DNA from 2 places in the Streptomyces sp. NPDC050528 genome. Region 1 is predicted to be linked to the other one. Evidence: riboswitches for the same ligand, from Rfam matches in the RefSeq annotation. Region 1 holds a riboswitch; the other holds the start of a gene.

The links. A riboswitch is a leader RNA that binds a small molecule or an ion and turns the genes downstream of it on or off. The one in region 1 is predicted to bind cobalamin.
Region 2: another riboswitch for cobalamin. It lies ahead of ACIBK4_RS03615 (ribonucleoside-diphosphate reductase subunit alpha); the one in region 1 lies ahead of ACIBK4_RS07660 (cobalamin biosynthesis protein).

What each region holds. Positions count from the first base shown of each region.
Region 1 is NZ_JBITHH010000002.1:62,720-70,178, forward strand. Features, by position in the region: gene ACIBK4_RS07635 (alpha/beta hydrolase family protein) at 1-455, opposite strand, end outside; gene ACIBK4_RS07640 (class II aldolase/adducin family protein) at 1,638-2,426, opposite strand; gene ACIBK4_RS07645 (lysozyme) at 2,623-3,483, shown strand; gene ACIBK4_RS07650 (anion permease) at 3,682-4,932, shown strand; gene ACIBK4_RS07655 (hypothetical protein) at 4,966-5,187, shown strand; cobalamin riboswitch at 5,340-5,482, shown strand; gene ACIBK4_RS07660 (cobalamin biosynthesis protein) at 5,582-6,523, shown strand; gene ACIBK4_RS07665 (cobyric acid synthase) at 6,520-7,459, shown strand, end outside.
Region 2 is NZ_JBITHH010000001.1:787,993-795,451, forward strand. Features, by position in the region: gene mctP (monocarboxylate uptake permease MctP) at 1-308, shown strand, start outside; gene ACIBK4_RS03610 (GNAT family N-acetyltransferase) at 415-921, shown strand; cobalamin riboswitch at 957-1,098, shown strand; gene ACIBK4_RS03615 (ribonucleoside-diphosphate reductase subunit alpha) at 1,223-3,649, shown strand; gene ACIBK4_RS03620 (ribonucleotide-diphosphate reductase subunit beta) at 3,649-4,662, shown strand; gene ACIBK4_RS03625 (putative Ig domain-containing protein) at 4,957-7,041, shown strand; gene ACIBK4_RS03630 (hypothetical protein) at 7,169-7,459, shown strand, end outside.

The sequences.
Region 1 (7,459 bases):
CCGGGTACGAACCACGCGGGCAGGGAGCCGAGTTCGCCGGGGATGTCGATGTCGGCGTGGTCCAGGCCGAGGGCGGCGCTCGGATTGCCGATGTGGACGTTCGGGGTGAGCCACACCTTGTCGCCAGGGCGGAGGGTGCCGTGGGTGACGCGTTCCAGGCGGCGTACGACGGCGTCTGCGGAGGGCGACGCGGTCTCGACGACGGAACCGACGACGGCGTGGGTACCGTCACCGGCGAGCCCGTACGTGCCCGGGCGCAGCGAGGCGAGGTCCCGGGTGAGGGCGATCTGGCCGGCGGCGGTGGAGTGCACCGTGAGCCGGGGTTCGGTCGGCAGCGGGCGTCCGGGCGGCGCCTTCAGCGCGGCGTCACTGGCATACCGCCCGGCGGCAACACCGGCGACACCGGCCGCGAGGGCCACGGAGACGGCCGCGGCCGTCGCTTTGACTGTGCGCACGGGTCCAGTGTCCCGGGGGACCCGGCTACCGGCCAGCCGGAGGGGGGTGGGGTTTCGGGCGGGGGGTATCGAGGGCGGGGTGTTTCGGTGGGGGGTGGGGCGGTGCCGGTGAGGCCGTGCCGGTGGGGCGGGCGCTGCATGGAGTGGGCGAAGGTGCCCCGGGAGGGGGTGTTCCGGAGGCCCGGGAGGGTGCCCCGGGGGTGGCAGCAGCGACGGAGCCAATGGTGGCTGGCGCCCGCTTGGAAGTGCCGGGCGGAGGTGTGCGGGGGGGCTGGGTGTCCTGGTGATGGCGGCAGGGGCGGAGCGGTGGCGGGTCCTGCTTGGGGTGTCGGGCGCGGGTATGCGGGAGGGGCTGAGTGTCCTGGTGATGACGGCGCGGACGGAGCGGTGGCGGGTCCTGCTTGGGGTACCGGACGGAGGTGTGCGGGAGAGGCTGGGTGTCCTGGTGATGGCGGCAGGAGCGGAGCAATGGCGGGTCCTGCTTGGGGTGCCGGGCGCGGGTGCCCGGAGGCCGGGACGTCTCGGTGACGGCGCGAGACACCATGCCGGTGGTCACGGGCACTGTTTGAGTGGTGATGAGGGTGGTGGTGAGGGGACGGTGCCGGTTGCGCGGGACCTCAAGGGTGACTCAAGGGTGATACGCGACGGGTTGGTGGCACGACGCGACGCCGAGGCCGCCGGTCGCACGGGACGCGGGGATTGTTCGAGGCGGGCCGGTACCGCAGAGCCACGGGGACGAGCACGAGACGAGGCTGTGTGGGTGACGCGGGGCAGCTCGGCTCCGTCGGAGGGTCCTCTCCGGCAGCCGCCGGAAGCGCACCGCGGAAGAACCGGCCGTCGACAGTGCCCCTAGCCCTCGCCGCGCCCACCCTCGCTCTCCCGTCCACTCGTTCCCTCACCCCAGCCACCCTCGCCGCCTCGCCCGCACCCGCACCCCCGCTTCGCCACGCTCTCCCCCTCGCCCCTCGCCCCTCGCCCGAGCCAGCCCCGCCCTCCCACTACCGCCGCCCCTTCCCCCACACCTCAGCGCGCTTCCCCTCACCACGCCGCGCTCTCGCCCTCCACCCCGCCCTCACTCCTCACGCCTCACCGCACCCTCACGCCTCACCTCGCCGCACCCTCACCCCTCCGCACCCTCACGCCTCACCTCACCGCACCCTCACCCCTCCGCACCCTCACGCCTCACCTCACCGCACCCTCACCCCTCCCCCCGCCGCGCGCCCCCTTGCCCATAGGCCGCGCGCCCCCTTGCCCATACCCCCGCAACCGCTCCCCCGCCTCAGCCACCTGCTCCCCCGTCAGCAACGTCGGCGACAACCCCGGCACCGACGAAGCCGTCAGCCACAACCGGCACATCCACTCCAGCTGGGCCGTGCGGTCGAACGCCTGGTCCAGGGACGTGCCGTAGGCGATCGTGCCGTGATTCTGGAGGAGGCAGGCGGAGCGGTCCGTCAGGGCCCGGAGCATGTTCTCGGCCAACTCCTCCGTGCCGTAGGTCGCATACGGGGCAACTCGGACCGGGCCGCCGAGGGCGCCGGACATGTAGTGGACGGAGGGGAGTTCGGGGACGAGGGTCGAGACGGCCGTCGCGTGGACGGCGTGGGTGTGGACGACGGCGTGGGCGTCGGTGGTGCGGTAGACGGCGAGATGCATGGGGAGTTCGCTCGTCGGGAGCAGGGTGCCGAGAACTTGTCGGCCGTCCAGGTCGACGCCGACCGTATCCGCGGGGGCGAGGCGGTCGTAGGGAACGCCCGACGGTGTGACCAGGACGGTGTCGCCGACGCGCACCGAGACGTTTCCGGAGGTGCCGACGACCAGGCCGTCGGAGACCGTCCGGCGCGCTGTCGCGACGAGTGCGCCCCAGGCGTGCGCCTCCTCGGCGCGCACACTCCTCCTCCGCGCGTCCCCCATAGCCCCCGCACTCTCCCGGGCGCCCCGCCCGTCCCGCTGGTCCCGCCGTTGCTCAGCCATGCCGCGATCCTGCCAGCCGGTGCTCCAACGCACGTTCGGGCGAAGGCACTTTAGGCCGGAAGCCGCACATCCGAAAGATGACATATGGGTGCCAACCACCCACTCCGGCCGCTTGGCCGGAGACCGACCGGCGTCGACAGATCTTCCAATAACCTCTGGAGGATTTGTCGTGCACGCCGCCATTCCCGGGGGAAACATGGCCCGTGATCGCAAACCGTCCCTGACCCGCGCCAGCACCAACGCCGGCACCGACGCCAGCACCGACACCCGCACCGGCACCCGCCTTCGCACCCGTCCCCACATCCACCCCCACCCCCGCGCCCGCCTCGCCGCAGCCGCCCTCGCCGCACTCACCGTCGGCGCCACCACCCTCGCGCTCGCCGAGACCCCGGCCACCGCCGCCGGCGCCGTCGCCGCGAGCCCGGTGAAAGGCCACGACGTCTCCTCGCACCAGAAGAACGTCAACTGGCCGAGTGCGAAGGCGAAGGGCGCCACGTTCGTCTACGTCAAGGCGACCGAGTCGACCACCTACCGCAACCCGTACTTCGGTCAGCAGTACGACGGCGCCCGCAAGGCCGGCATCATCCGCGGCGCGTACCACTTCGCCCTGCCGGACAGGTCGTCGGGCGGGAGCCAGGCCGCGTACTTCGTGGCGCACGGCGGCGACTGGAAGGCGGACGGCTGGACGCTGCCGCCGGCGCTGGACATCGAGAACAACCCGTACGACAAGAAACACCCCTGCTACGGCCTGAGCAAGACCGGAATGGTCAACTGGATCAAGGCCTTCAGCGCCGAGGTGAAGCAGGAGACCGGCCGCCGCCCGGTGATCTACACGACCGCCCTGTGGTGGAAGACCTGCACGGGCAACAGCGCGGCCCTCGCCTCGACACACGCCCTCTGGATCGCCCGCCACGAGTCGGCGGACGCGGGCTCACTGCCCGCCGGATGGTCGTACTGGACCTTCTGGCAGTACGACAACAGCGGGAGCCTGCCGGGTGACCAGAATCTCTTCAACGGGACGGTGAGCCAACTGCGGAAGTTCGCCCGGGGCTACTAGACGACCCGCGCGACGACCCACGACACATCCCCCAGGCGCCCCCGGGCGCTCACCAGACACCCACCGGGCGTCCGCCAGACACCCACCAGGCACTCACCAGGCAATTCGGCCACCACGGATACCCCCCTAGTTCATCTTCCGTTCATTCAGATTGCCTACGGTCAACGCGCCGATGACCTCGAACGATTGCCTGGGTAAATGGAAAACTTCTCGCTGATCCTCGCGATTGTGGTCGTTACCGCACTCGCGTTCGATTTTACGAACGGTTTCCACGACACCGCCAACGCGATGGCCACCACCATCTCGACCGGTGCGCTCAAGCCCAAGGTCGCGGTGGCCATGTCGGCCACCCTCAACCTGGTGGGCGCTTTTCTCTCCGTGGAGGTCGCCAACACGATCTCCAAGGGGCTCGTCGACGAGAGCGGCATCCGGCCCGAGGTCATCTTCGCCGCCCTGGTCGGCGCGATCCTCTGGAACCTGGTGACCTGGCTCGTCGGCCTGCCGTCCAGTTCCTCGCACGCCCTGATGGGCGGCCTGATCGGCGCGACCATCGCCTCGGCCGGCACCGGCGCGGTCCACGGTGACGTCCTGGTCACCAAGGTGCTGCTGCCGGCGCTCGCCGCCCCGGTCGTCGCGGGCGTCGCGGCGATGCTCGCCACCCGCTTCTCCTACGCCCTGAGCCGCAACGCGGGCGGCAAGGCCGCCGACAAGGGCTTCCGCGTCGGCCAGATCGCCTCCGCCGGCCTGGTCTCGCTGGCCCACGGCACGAACGACGCGCAGAAGACGATGGGCATCATCACCCTGGCCCTGGTCGCCGGCGGCTCCATCGCCCCCGACTCGGACCCGCCCACCTGGGTCATCCTCTCCGCCGGTCTGGCGATCGCGATGGGCACGTACATCGGCGGCTGGCGCATCATCCGCACGATGGGCAAGGGCCTGACCGACCTCCAGCCGCAGCAGGGCTTCGCCGCCCAGACCAGCGCCGCCGCGGTCATCCTGGCCTCCTCGCACATCGGCTTCTCCCTCTCCACCACGCACGCCGTCTCCGGTTCGGTGATGGGTGCGGGCCTCGGCCGCAAGGGCGGGGTCGTCCGCTGGTCGACCGCGACCCGGATGTTCGTCGCCTGGGGGCTCACGCTGCCGGCCGCCGCACTGGTCGGCGCGCTCGCCGAGTCCGTGACCGACCTCGGCGACTGGGGCACCGCCCTGGTGGCCGTCTTCCTGGTCGCCTCCAGCACCGGCATCTGGCTGCTCTCCCGCCGCCAGGTCGTCGACGCCTCGAACGTCAACGAGATCGACGAACCGGCCGGCGTGGTCACCACCGCGATCGCCGCCGTCACCCCGCCGCCCCCGTCGGTCGCCCTCTCCGAGGGCCTGTCGGCGACGATCCCCTCCCCGCCCACCCTCGCGAAGTCCGACCCGGCGACACCGCCGGCCGCCGCCGTCTGAGCCCGCGCCCCGGACACGAAGGAACGAATCAGCATGCACATCGACTGGGCAGCCCTCGGCTCCGTCTTCGGCGTCAGCCTCGTGGCCACCGTCTCCCTCGTGGCGGTCTTCACCCTCGGCATCGTCGGCCTCTCCCGCCGCGAACGCGCCACCGCCCAGGGCGACTCCGCGCCTCTCGCCCTGACCGGCGCGTACGCCTGCTTCGCGGCCTGCGCGGCGGCGGTGGCGTACGGGATCTATCTGATCGTGGCCTGACCGGCCGCCAGGTGAACTCGACGTGGGGGGGGGGGGGGGGGGGGGGGCCCCCCCCCCCCCCCCCCCCCCCCCCCACGTCCGCGTGCCCCCTCCGGCCCCTCGCGTGTGGGCATCAGCACACTCCGTCCCCGCAGGTCAACAGCAAGTTGACGGCCCTTCCAACAGCATGGTGGACTGCCGGAGCCATATACGGCGGCAGGAGAGGAAGCCGGTGCGAATCCGGCGCGGTCCCGCCACTGTCACCGGGGTAGACACCCCCGGGAGCCAGGAACTCTCACCGCCGGTCTCGTCGAACCAGGGCGTGGACACCCTGAGTGAGGACAAATCGCCATGCTCGGCTGCCGTTCGAGGTCCCGCACCATCCCCGTGTCCGACTCAGTGATCGGCTGACCCGATGCGTGCCGATCGCGTCTTCGCGTACGGCGCCGCCGCCGGCCTCCTCGGCGACCACCTCCTCGGCGATCCCCGCCGCGGGCACCCGGTCGCCGCGTTCGGCCGTGCCGCCGGTGCCGTGGAACAGGTGCTGTGGCGCGACCACCGGGGCTGGGGCGCCCTGCACACCGCCGTGTGCGTCGGTGGCACCATCGCCCTCGCCACCGCGGCCACTTCGGCCCTACGACCGTCTCGTACGGCCTCTGCCGCCCTCACCGCCGCAGCCACCTGGGCCGTCGTCGGCGGGACCTCGCTCGCACGCGAGGCCGGGGTCATCGGGCGCGCGCTGGAGGCCGGGGACATCGACGGTGCGCGGGCACGGCTCCCCCACCTCTGCGGACGGGACCCGCAGTCCCTCGACGCCGACGGGATCGCCCGGGCCGTGGTCGAGTCCGTCGCCGAGAACACCTCCGACGCGGTCGTCGGCGCCCTGGTCTGGGGCGGCATCGCGGGCGTCCCGGGCCTGCTCGGCTTCCGCGCCGTGAACACCCTCGACGCCATGGTCGGCCACAAGTCGCCCAAGTACCGCCGCTACGGCTGGGCTTCGGCCCGCCTCGACGACGTCGCCGGCTGGCCGGGCGCCCGCCTCACCGCCGCCCTTGCGACCGTGGCGGGCGGCGACCCGCGCGGCGCCGCCCGCGCCTGGCGCACCGACGCCCGCAAACACCCGAGCCCCAACGCGGGCCCCGTGGAGGCCTCCTTCGCGGGCGCCCTCGGCGTACGCCTCGGCGGCACGCTCTCCTACGGCGGCCGGGTCGAGCACCGGCCCGTGCTCAACGGCGACGGACGCCCCGTCGCCGTACCGGACATCGCGCGTGCCGTACGGCTGTCCCGGCGCGTCGGTCTGCTCGCGCTCGGGGTCAGTGTCGCCGGGCGGCTCCTCGTGAAGGGACGCACGTCATGAGCGGCGGTGGGTTGTTGGTGGCCGGGACCACCTCGGACGCCGGCAAGAGTGTCGTGACCGCCGGGATCTGCCGGTGGCTGGTGCGGCAGGGGGTGAAGGTCGCGCCGTTCAAGGCGCAGAACATGTCCCTGAACTCGTTCGTGACGCGCGAAGGTGCCGAGATCGGTCGGGCCCAGGCCATGCAGGCGCAGGCGTGCCGCATCGAGCCGACCGCGCTGATGAACCCCGTCCTCCTCAAGCCGGGCAGCGACCGCACCAGCCAAGTGGTCCTCATGGGCAAGCCAGTTGGCGAGATGAGTGCGCGCGGCTATCACGGCGGGCGCCAAGAGGCGCTGCTCGGCACGGTGTTGGACTGTCTCGCCGAGTTGCGGGGCACGTATGACGCGGTGATCTGTGAGGGGGCCGGCAGTCCCGCCGAGATCAATCTTCGGCGGACGGACATCGTGAACATGGGCATCGCGCGCAACGCCCAACTGCCCGTTCTCGTCGTCGGCGACATCGATCGCGGGGGCGTCTTCGCCTCCTTCTTCGGCACCGTCGCGCTGCTCAGCCCCGAGGACCAGGCGTTCGTCGCCGGGTTCCTCGTCAACAAGTTCCGCGGCGATGTGTCGCTGCTGGAACCGGGGTTGGAGATGCTGCTCGGCCTCACCGGGCGGCGGACGTACGGCGTGCTGCCGTTCCGGCACGGCCTCGGGATCGACGAGGAGGACGGGCTGCGGATCTCGCTGCGCGGGACGGTGCGCGAGTCGAACACCGCGCCTCCGGTCGGCGAGGACGTGCTGCGGGTCGCCGTCTGCGCGATCCCCCTCATGTCGAACTTCACGGACGTGGACGCGCTGGCCGCCGAACCGGGCGTCGTGGTGCGGTTCGTGGACCGGCCGGAGGAGTTGGCCGACGCCGATCTCGTCGTGATCCCCGGGACTCGGGGGACGGTGA
Region 2 (7,459 bases), on a different contig from region 1:
ACCGCTGGGCCCTCCTCACCGGCTGGGCAGTCGGCATGATCTACGGCACCCTCGCGGCCTACGGCGTGGCCTCCCCGACCCAGGACCACTTCGGCGGCTCCTCCAAGGAGATCCCGGGCATCGGCGAGATCGGCTACATCGGCCTGACGGCGTTCGTGATGAACGTGGTGGTGACGGTGGTCCTGACGTTCGCCCTGAGGGCGTTCAAGGCCCCGGAGGGCACCGACGAGACAAACCCGGCCGACTACACGGCGGACGCGGGCGACCCGGGAGTGAAGGAGGAGCTCCCTGTAATCGCCGGCCACTAAGTCACCCTAGGGGCGCGGGGAACTGCGCGACCAGCCACAACGAACCCGCAGCGGGCCACCGAGAGCACCCCCCTCGGCGGCCCGCTCTTCGTGCACACTCACCCGCATGGACATCCTCATCCGGCAAGCAGAACCCACCGAATACGAACCCCTCGGCGAGATCACCGCACAGGCCTACCTACAGGACGGCCTCCTCGACTTCGGCGAAAGCGACGAATACCTCGGTGAGTTGAGAGCCGTAGCAAAACGGGCAGCCGCAGCCGACGTACTGGTCGCCCTGAACGGCGACCGCCTCCTCGGCGGAGTGACCTTCGTCCCGTCCGGCGGCCCGATGGCCGACATCGCGCAACCCGGAGAGGCCGAGATCCGGATGCTGGCGATCGCCCGCGACGCCCGCGGCAAGGGCGCCGGCGAGGCCCTCGTCCGCGCCTGCGTCGACCGCGCCCGAGCGACGGAAGGCTGCACGGCCGTAGTCCTGTCGACCCAACGCACCATGCACGCGGCCCACCGCATCTACGAACGCCTGGGTTTCACCCGCACCCCCGACCGCGACTGGACTCCCCTGCCGGAGCTCGACGACATCACTCTCCTCACCTATGAGTTGACGCTCTGAAACAGGCGCGACACAACATCTGGTGGTGACGTGACAGGCGAGCACAAGATGTATGCTCGTGCTCGCTGTCGCCGCAGGGGAATCCGGTGCGAATCCGGAACTGTCCCGCAACGGTGTACTTACGTGCATATGCACGCATGGTCAGTCCGAGGACCTGCCGACAGCTCGCGTCCGGCCACCCGGCCAGGGCGCATGACGTCCGGGCCTCGTGGAGTGGGCCGGTGGACGCGACGCCCCGTGCGCTCGTGTACTGCCGCCTGCCCTCGGCGAGGCCCCGTGCCGAGCGAGGGAGAGCCCCACCGTGACCATCGCGCCAGCAGAGCCGGCATCAGCGAACCGGGCAACCGACACGATCGTGGCCGGAACCGACGTTCCCGGAACGGCCGTTCCCGGAGCCGACGGTCCCGGTACCGCGATCCTGCGGACCCTGACCGAGCTGACCGCCGACCTCCCCGACGCCGACCCCGGCCGGGTCGCCGCCGCCACGTTGCGCGGCCGGTCCGCGCACGCGGACGTGGCGGAACTGCGCGAGCTGGCCACGGAGGCGGCCGCCGGCCTCATCTCCGAGGACCCGGTCTACTCCCGCCTCGCCGCCCGGCTGCTGACGGTCAGCATCGCCGCCGAGGCCGCCTCCCAGGGCGTCACGACGTTCACCGAGTCCGTCGCCGTGGGCCACCGCGAGGGCCTCATCGCGGACCGCACCGCCGAGTTCGCGACGCTGCACGCGGCGCACCTGGACGCGCTGATCGCCGCCTCCTTCGACGAGGGCGCCGACGACCGCTTCGGCTACTTCGGCCTGCGCACCCTGTACAGCCGTTACCTGCTCCGGCACCCGATCACCCGCAAGGTCATCGAGACCCCCCAGCACTTCATGCTGCGCGTGGCGAGCGGCCTGGCCGAGGACGACTCGACCCGCGCCCTGGACGAAGTCGCCGCGCTCTACCGCCTGATGAGCCGCCTGGACTACCTCCCGTCCTCCCCCACGCTCTTCAACTCCGGCACCCGGCACCCCCAGATGTCGTCCTGCTACCTCCTCGACTCCCCGCTGGACGAGCTGGACTCCATCTACGACCGCTACCACCAGGTCGCCCGCCTCTCGAAGCACGCCGGTGGCATCGGACTGTCGTACTCCCGCATCCGCAGCCGGGGTTCGCTGATCCGCGGCACGAACGGGCACTCGAACGGCATCGTCCCGTTCCTGAAGACGCTGGACGCCTCGGTGGCGGCGGTGAACCAGGGCGGCCGGCGCAAGGGTGCCGCCGCGGTGTACCTGGAGACCTGGCACTCCGACATCGAGGAGTTCCTGGAGCTGCGCGACAACACCGGTGAGGACGCCCGCCGTACGCACAACCTGAACCTCGCGCACTGGATCCCGGACGAGTTCATGCGCCGGGTGAACGCCGACGGCGAGTGGTCGCTGTTCTCCCCCGCCGACGTGCCCGAGCTGGTCGACCTGTGGGGCGACGAGTTCGACGCCGCGTACCGCAAGGCGGAAGCCGCGGGGCTGGCGAAGAAGACCATCCCGGCCCGTGATCTCTACGGCCGCATGATGCGCACCCTCGCACAGACCGGCAACGGCTGGATGACCTTCAAGGACGCGGCCAACCGCACCGCCAACCAGACCGCCGAGCCGGGCCACACGGTCCACTCCTCCAACCTCTGCACGGAGATCCTGGAGGTCACGGACGACGGCGAGACGGCGGTCTGCAACCTGGGTTCGGTGAACCTGGGCGCGTTCGTCGCCGATGGTGAGCTGGACTGGGAGCGCCTGGACGAGACGGTCCGCACGGCGGTCACCTTCCTCGACCGTGTCGTGGACATCAACTTCTACCCGACCGAGCAGGCGGGCCGTTCCAACGCCCGCTGGCGCCCGGTCGGCCTGGGCGCGATGGGCCTCCAGGACGTCTTCTTCAAACTCCGCGTCCCGTTCGACTCCCCGCAGGCGCAGGCGCTTTCGACCCGGATCGCCGAGCGCATCATGCTCGCCGCGTACGAGGCGTCGGCCGACCTCGCCGAGCGCAACGGCCCGCTACCGGCCTGGGAGAAGACCCGCACCGCCCGGGGCATCCTGCACCCCGACCACTACGACGTGGAACTGACCTGGCCCGAGCGCTGGTCGGCCCTGCGGGAACGTATCGCCCAAACCGGCATGCGCAACAGCCTGTTGCTGGCGATCGCCCCCACGGCCACCATCGCGTCCATCGCCGGCGTCTACGAGTGCATCGAGCCGCAGGTCTCGAACCTCTTCAAGCGCGAGACCCTCTCCGGCGAGTTCCTCCAGGTCAACTCCTACCTGGTCGACGAGTTGAAGCAGCTCGGCGTGTGGGACGCCCGCACCCGGGAGGCGCTGCGCGAGGCCAACGGCTCGGTGCAGGCGTTCAGTTGGATCCCGGAGGACGTGCGCGCCCTGTACCGCACGGCCTGGGAGATCCCGCAGCGCGGCCTGATCGACATGGCCGCCGCCCGCACCCCGTTCCTGGACCAGTCCCAGTCCCTGAACCTGTTCCTGGAGACGCCGACGATCGGCAAGCTCTCCTCGATGTACGCGTACGCCTGGAAGCAGGGCCTGAAGACGACGTACTACCTGCGCTCCCGCCCGGCGACGAGGATCGCCCGCGCGGCCCAGGCCCAGGCCCAAACCCCCATCCCGGTACAGCAGTTGACCCCCGACGAAGACGCGGTCGCCTGCTCCCTTGAGAACCCCGAGTCCTGCGAGGCCTGCCAGTAATGACGACCGAAGCCAAGAACCTTCTCGACCCGGGCTTCGAGCTGACCCTCCGCCCCATGCGCTACCCGGACTTCTACGAGCGCTACCGGGACGCGATCAAGAACACCTGGACCGTCGAGGAGGTCGACCTCCACTCGGACGTCGCCGACCTCGCGAAGCTGACCCCAGGTGAGCAGCACATGATCGGCCGGCTGGTCGCGTTCTTCGCGACGGGTGACTCGATCGTGGCGAACAACCTCGTGCTGACCCTGTACAAGCACATCAACTCCCCCGAGGCGCGGCTCTACTTGAGCCGTCAGCTCTTCGAGGAGGCGGTGCACGTCCAGTTCTACTTGACGCTGCTCGACACCTACCTCCCCGACCCGGAGGACAGGGCGGCCGCCTTCGACGCGGTGGAGAACATCCCCTCCATCCGCGAGAAGGCCGAGTTCTGCTTCAAGTGGATCAACGAGGTCGAGAAGCTGGAGAGCCTCCAGACCCAGGCCGACCGCCGCCGCTTCCTCCTCAACCTGATCTGCTTCGCCGCGTGCATCGAGGGGCTGTTCTTCTACGGCGCGTTCGCGTACGTCTACTGGTTCCGCAGCCGGGGTCTGCTGCACGGTCTGGCCACCGGCACCAACTGGGTGTTCCGCGACGAGACCATGCACATGAGCTTCGCCTTCGAGGTGGTCGACACCGTGCGCAAGGAGGAGCCGGAACTCTTCGACGACCAGCTCCAGCAGGAGGTGACCGACATGCTGCGCGAAGCCGTCGAGGCGGAGCTGCAGTTCGGGCGCGACCTGTGCGGTGAGGGTCTGCCGGGGATGAACACCGACTCGATGCGCCAGTACCTGGAGTGCGTCGCGGACCAGCGGCTGCAGCGGCTCGGGTTCGCGCCGGTCTACGGCTCCGAAAACCCCTTCTCCTTCATGGAGTTGCAGGGTGTGCAGGAGCTGACCAACTTCTTCGAGCGCCGCCCGTCGGCGTACCAGGTGGCCGTGGAGGGCACGGTCGACCTCGACGAGGACTTCTAGACCCCCTAGAGGACCACCAGTCCCCTTTATCTGCCTCTTACTTCGCGGACGGCCCATGGAGCTTCCATGGGCCGTCCATGGAGTTTCTATGGAGCGGCAAAGTTCATGGGGCGCGTCTGTTCGCGGTCTCGTCGCCCCGGCTACGTTCTGCCCGTCCTGTTCATGTCATTCATCAGTGGCCCCACAGGACGCTCAAAGTGTCATGCCCATGACGATGTCGACCGCCGCCGCTACGCGCGTCACAGGCCTGCCACCACGCCGAGGAACCCCACTCCAAGACGGAGGCAGTACCCCATGCGTGAAAAGCCCCGACGGAGTCTGCGAAGACTGCTGACCGCCGCCATCCCCGCCCTCACCCTCAGCGTCTTCGGGCTCGTGGCGGCCTCCCCCGCCGACGCGCAGCCCGCCCCCCACGCGGCCGTCCAGTCCGCTCAGGCCTCCAAGGTCACCCAGAACTCCAAGGCCCTGACCGCCCCCGCGGCCCAGGCCGTCCACTCGACCGGCAAGGCCGGGCAGAAGGTGCCGACCGAGCACCTGTGCGCGACCGCGGCCCCCGGTTCGGCGGCCTGCTTCGCCCAGCGGCGCACCGACATCAAGCAGCAACTGGCCTCCGCCGTGCACGCGGACGCGGCCGCCGCGGTGTCCGGGCTCAGCCCGGCCAACCTGCACAGCGCGTACGCGCTGCCCTCGACCGGCGGTTCCGGCATGACGGTCGCCGTGGTGGACGCGTACAACGACCCCAACGCGGCCTCGGACCTGGCCACTTACCGCTCCAACTTCGGCCTGTCGGCCTGCACGGTGGCCAGCGGCTGCTTCAAGCAGGTCAGCCAGACCGGTTCCACCACCTCCCTGCCGACGAACGACACCGGCTGGGCGGGCGAGGAAGCGCTCGACATCGACATGGTCAGCGCGGTCTGCCCGAACTGCAACATCATTCTGGTGGAGGCCACTTCGGCCACCGACGCCAACCTCGGCACCGCCGAGAACGAGGCCGTCGCCCTGGGCGCGAAGTTCGTCTCCAACAGCTGGGGCGGCTCCGAGTCCTCCTCGCAGACCAGCGAGGACACCTCGTACTTCAAGCACCCGGGCGTCGCGATCACCGTCTCCTCCGGTGACGAGGCCTACGGCGCCGAGTACCCGGCAACGTCCCAGTACGTGACGGCAGTCGGCGGCACCGCGCTGTCCACGTCGTCCAACACCCGCGGCTGGACCGAGTCCGTGTGGAAGACCAGCAGCACCGAGGGCGGCGGCTCCGGCTGCTCCGCCTACGACGCGAAGCCGACCTGGCAGACCGACACGGGCTGCACCAAGCGCATGGAGGCCGACGTCTCCGCGGTCGCCGACCCCGCCACCGGCGTGGCCGTCTACGACACCTACGGCGGCTCCGGCTGGGCGGTCTACGGCGGCACCAGCGCCTCGTCCCCGATCATCGCGGGCGTCTACGCGCTGGCCGGCACCCCGGGTTCCAGCGACTACCCGGCGAAGTACCCCTACTCCCACACCAGCAACCTGTACGACGTCACCAGCGGCAACAACGGCACCTGCTCGACCTCGTACTTCTGCACCGCGGGCACCGGCTACGACGGCCCGACCGGCTGGGGCACCCCGGACGGCACCGCCGCCTTCACCTCCGGCACCACCACGGGCAACACGGTGACCGTCACCAACCCGGGCAGCCAGTCCACGGCGACCGGCTCCACGGCCAGCCTGCAGATCTCGGCCTCGGACAGCGCGGGCGCGACCCTCACCTACAGCGCGAGCGGGCTGCCGACCGGCCTGTCGATCAGCAGCTCGACCGGGCTGATCTCCGGCACCGCGTCCACCGCCGGCACCTACGCCGTGACGGTGACCGCGACCGACTCCACCGGCGCCTCCGGCTCGGCCTCCTTCACCTGGACGGTCAGCACCTCCGGCGGCGGCAGCTGCACCTCGACCCAGCTGCTGGGCAACGCGGGCTTCGAGTCCGGGAACACCACCTGGACGGCGAGCAGCGGTGTCATCACCAACGACACCGGTGAGGCGGCCCGTACCGGTTCGTACAAGGCCTGGCTCGACGGCTACGGCTCGACCCACACCGACACGCTGTCCCAGTCGGTGACGATCCCGAGCGGCTGCACCGGGACGACGTTCACCTTCTACCTGCACGTCGACACCGCGGAGACCAGCACCAGCACGGCTTACGACAAGCTGACGGTCACCGCCGGATCGACCACCCTGGCCACCTACTCCAACCTCAACGCGGCCACCGGATACGTCGCGAAGTCCTTCAGCCTGTCCTCCTTCGCCGGCTCCACCGTCACGCTGAAGTTCAGCGGCGTCGAGGACTCCTCCCTCCAGACCAGCTTCGTCCTCGACGACACCGCCGTGACGACCAGCTGACCCTGCCATGAGCTGGACCCCGGCCGTCTCGCAGCGGTCGGGGTTCTGTCATGTCCACGGATATTTCACTGCTCACAAGGGATCCGGATGCGTCCGTGACACGTCAAAGGGGCAAAGGAGGCCCCCCATGCGCCGATCGATTCTTGGTCCGTCCCTCGCCGTCGCCACCCTGGCGCTCGCCCTCGCGGGCTGCGGCGGTACGAAGTCCGACACCGGCAGCGGCAGCGTCTCGCCGTCGTCGTCCCCCACGCCGAGCAAGAGCCGGGCGGCCTGTACGGCGAAGGAGACCCTCGCCGCGGGCGACACGAACGGCACGTTCTGTGTGACGACCGGAAACACCGTCCGCATCCTGCTGGACGGGACGGGCACCCGGCCCTGGGCACCGGTGAAGACCGTCGGCACCGGCCTGAAGGCCACC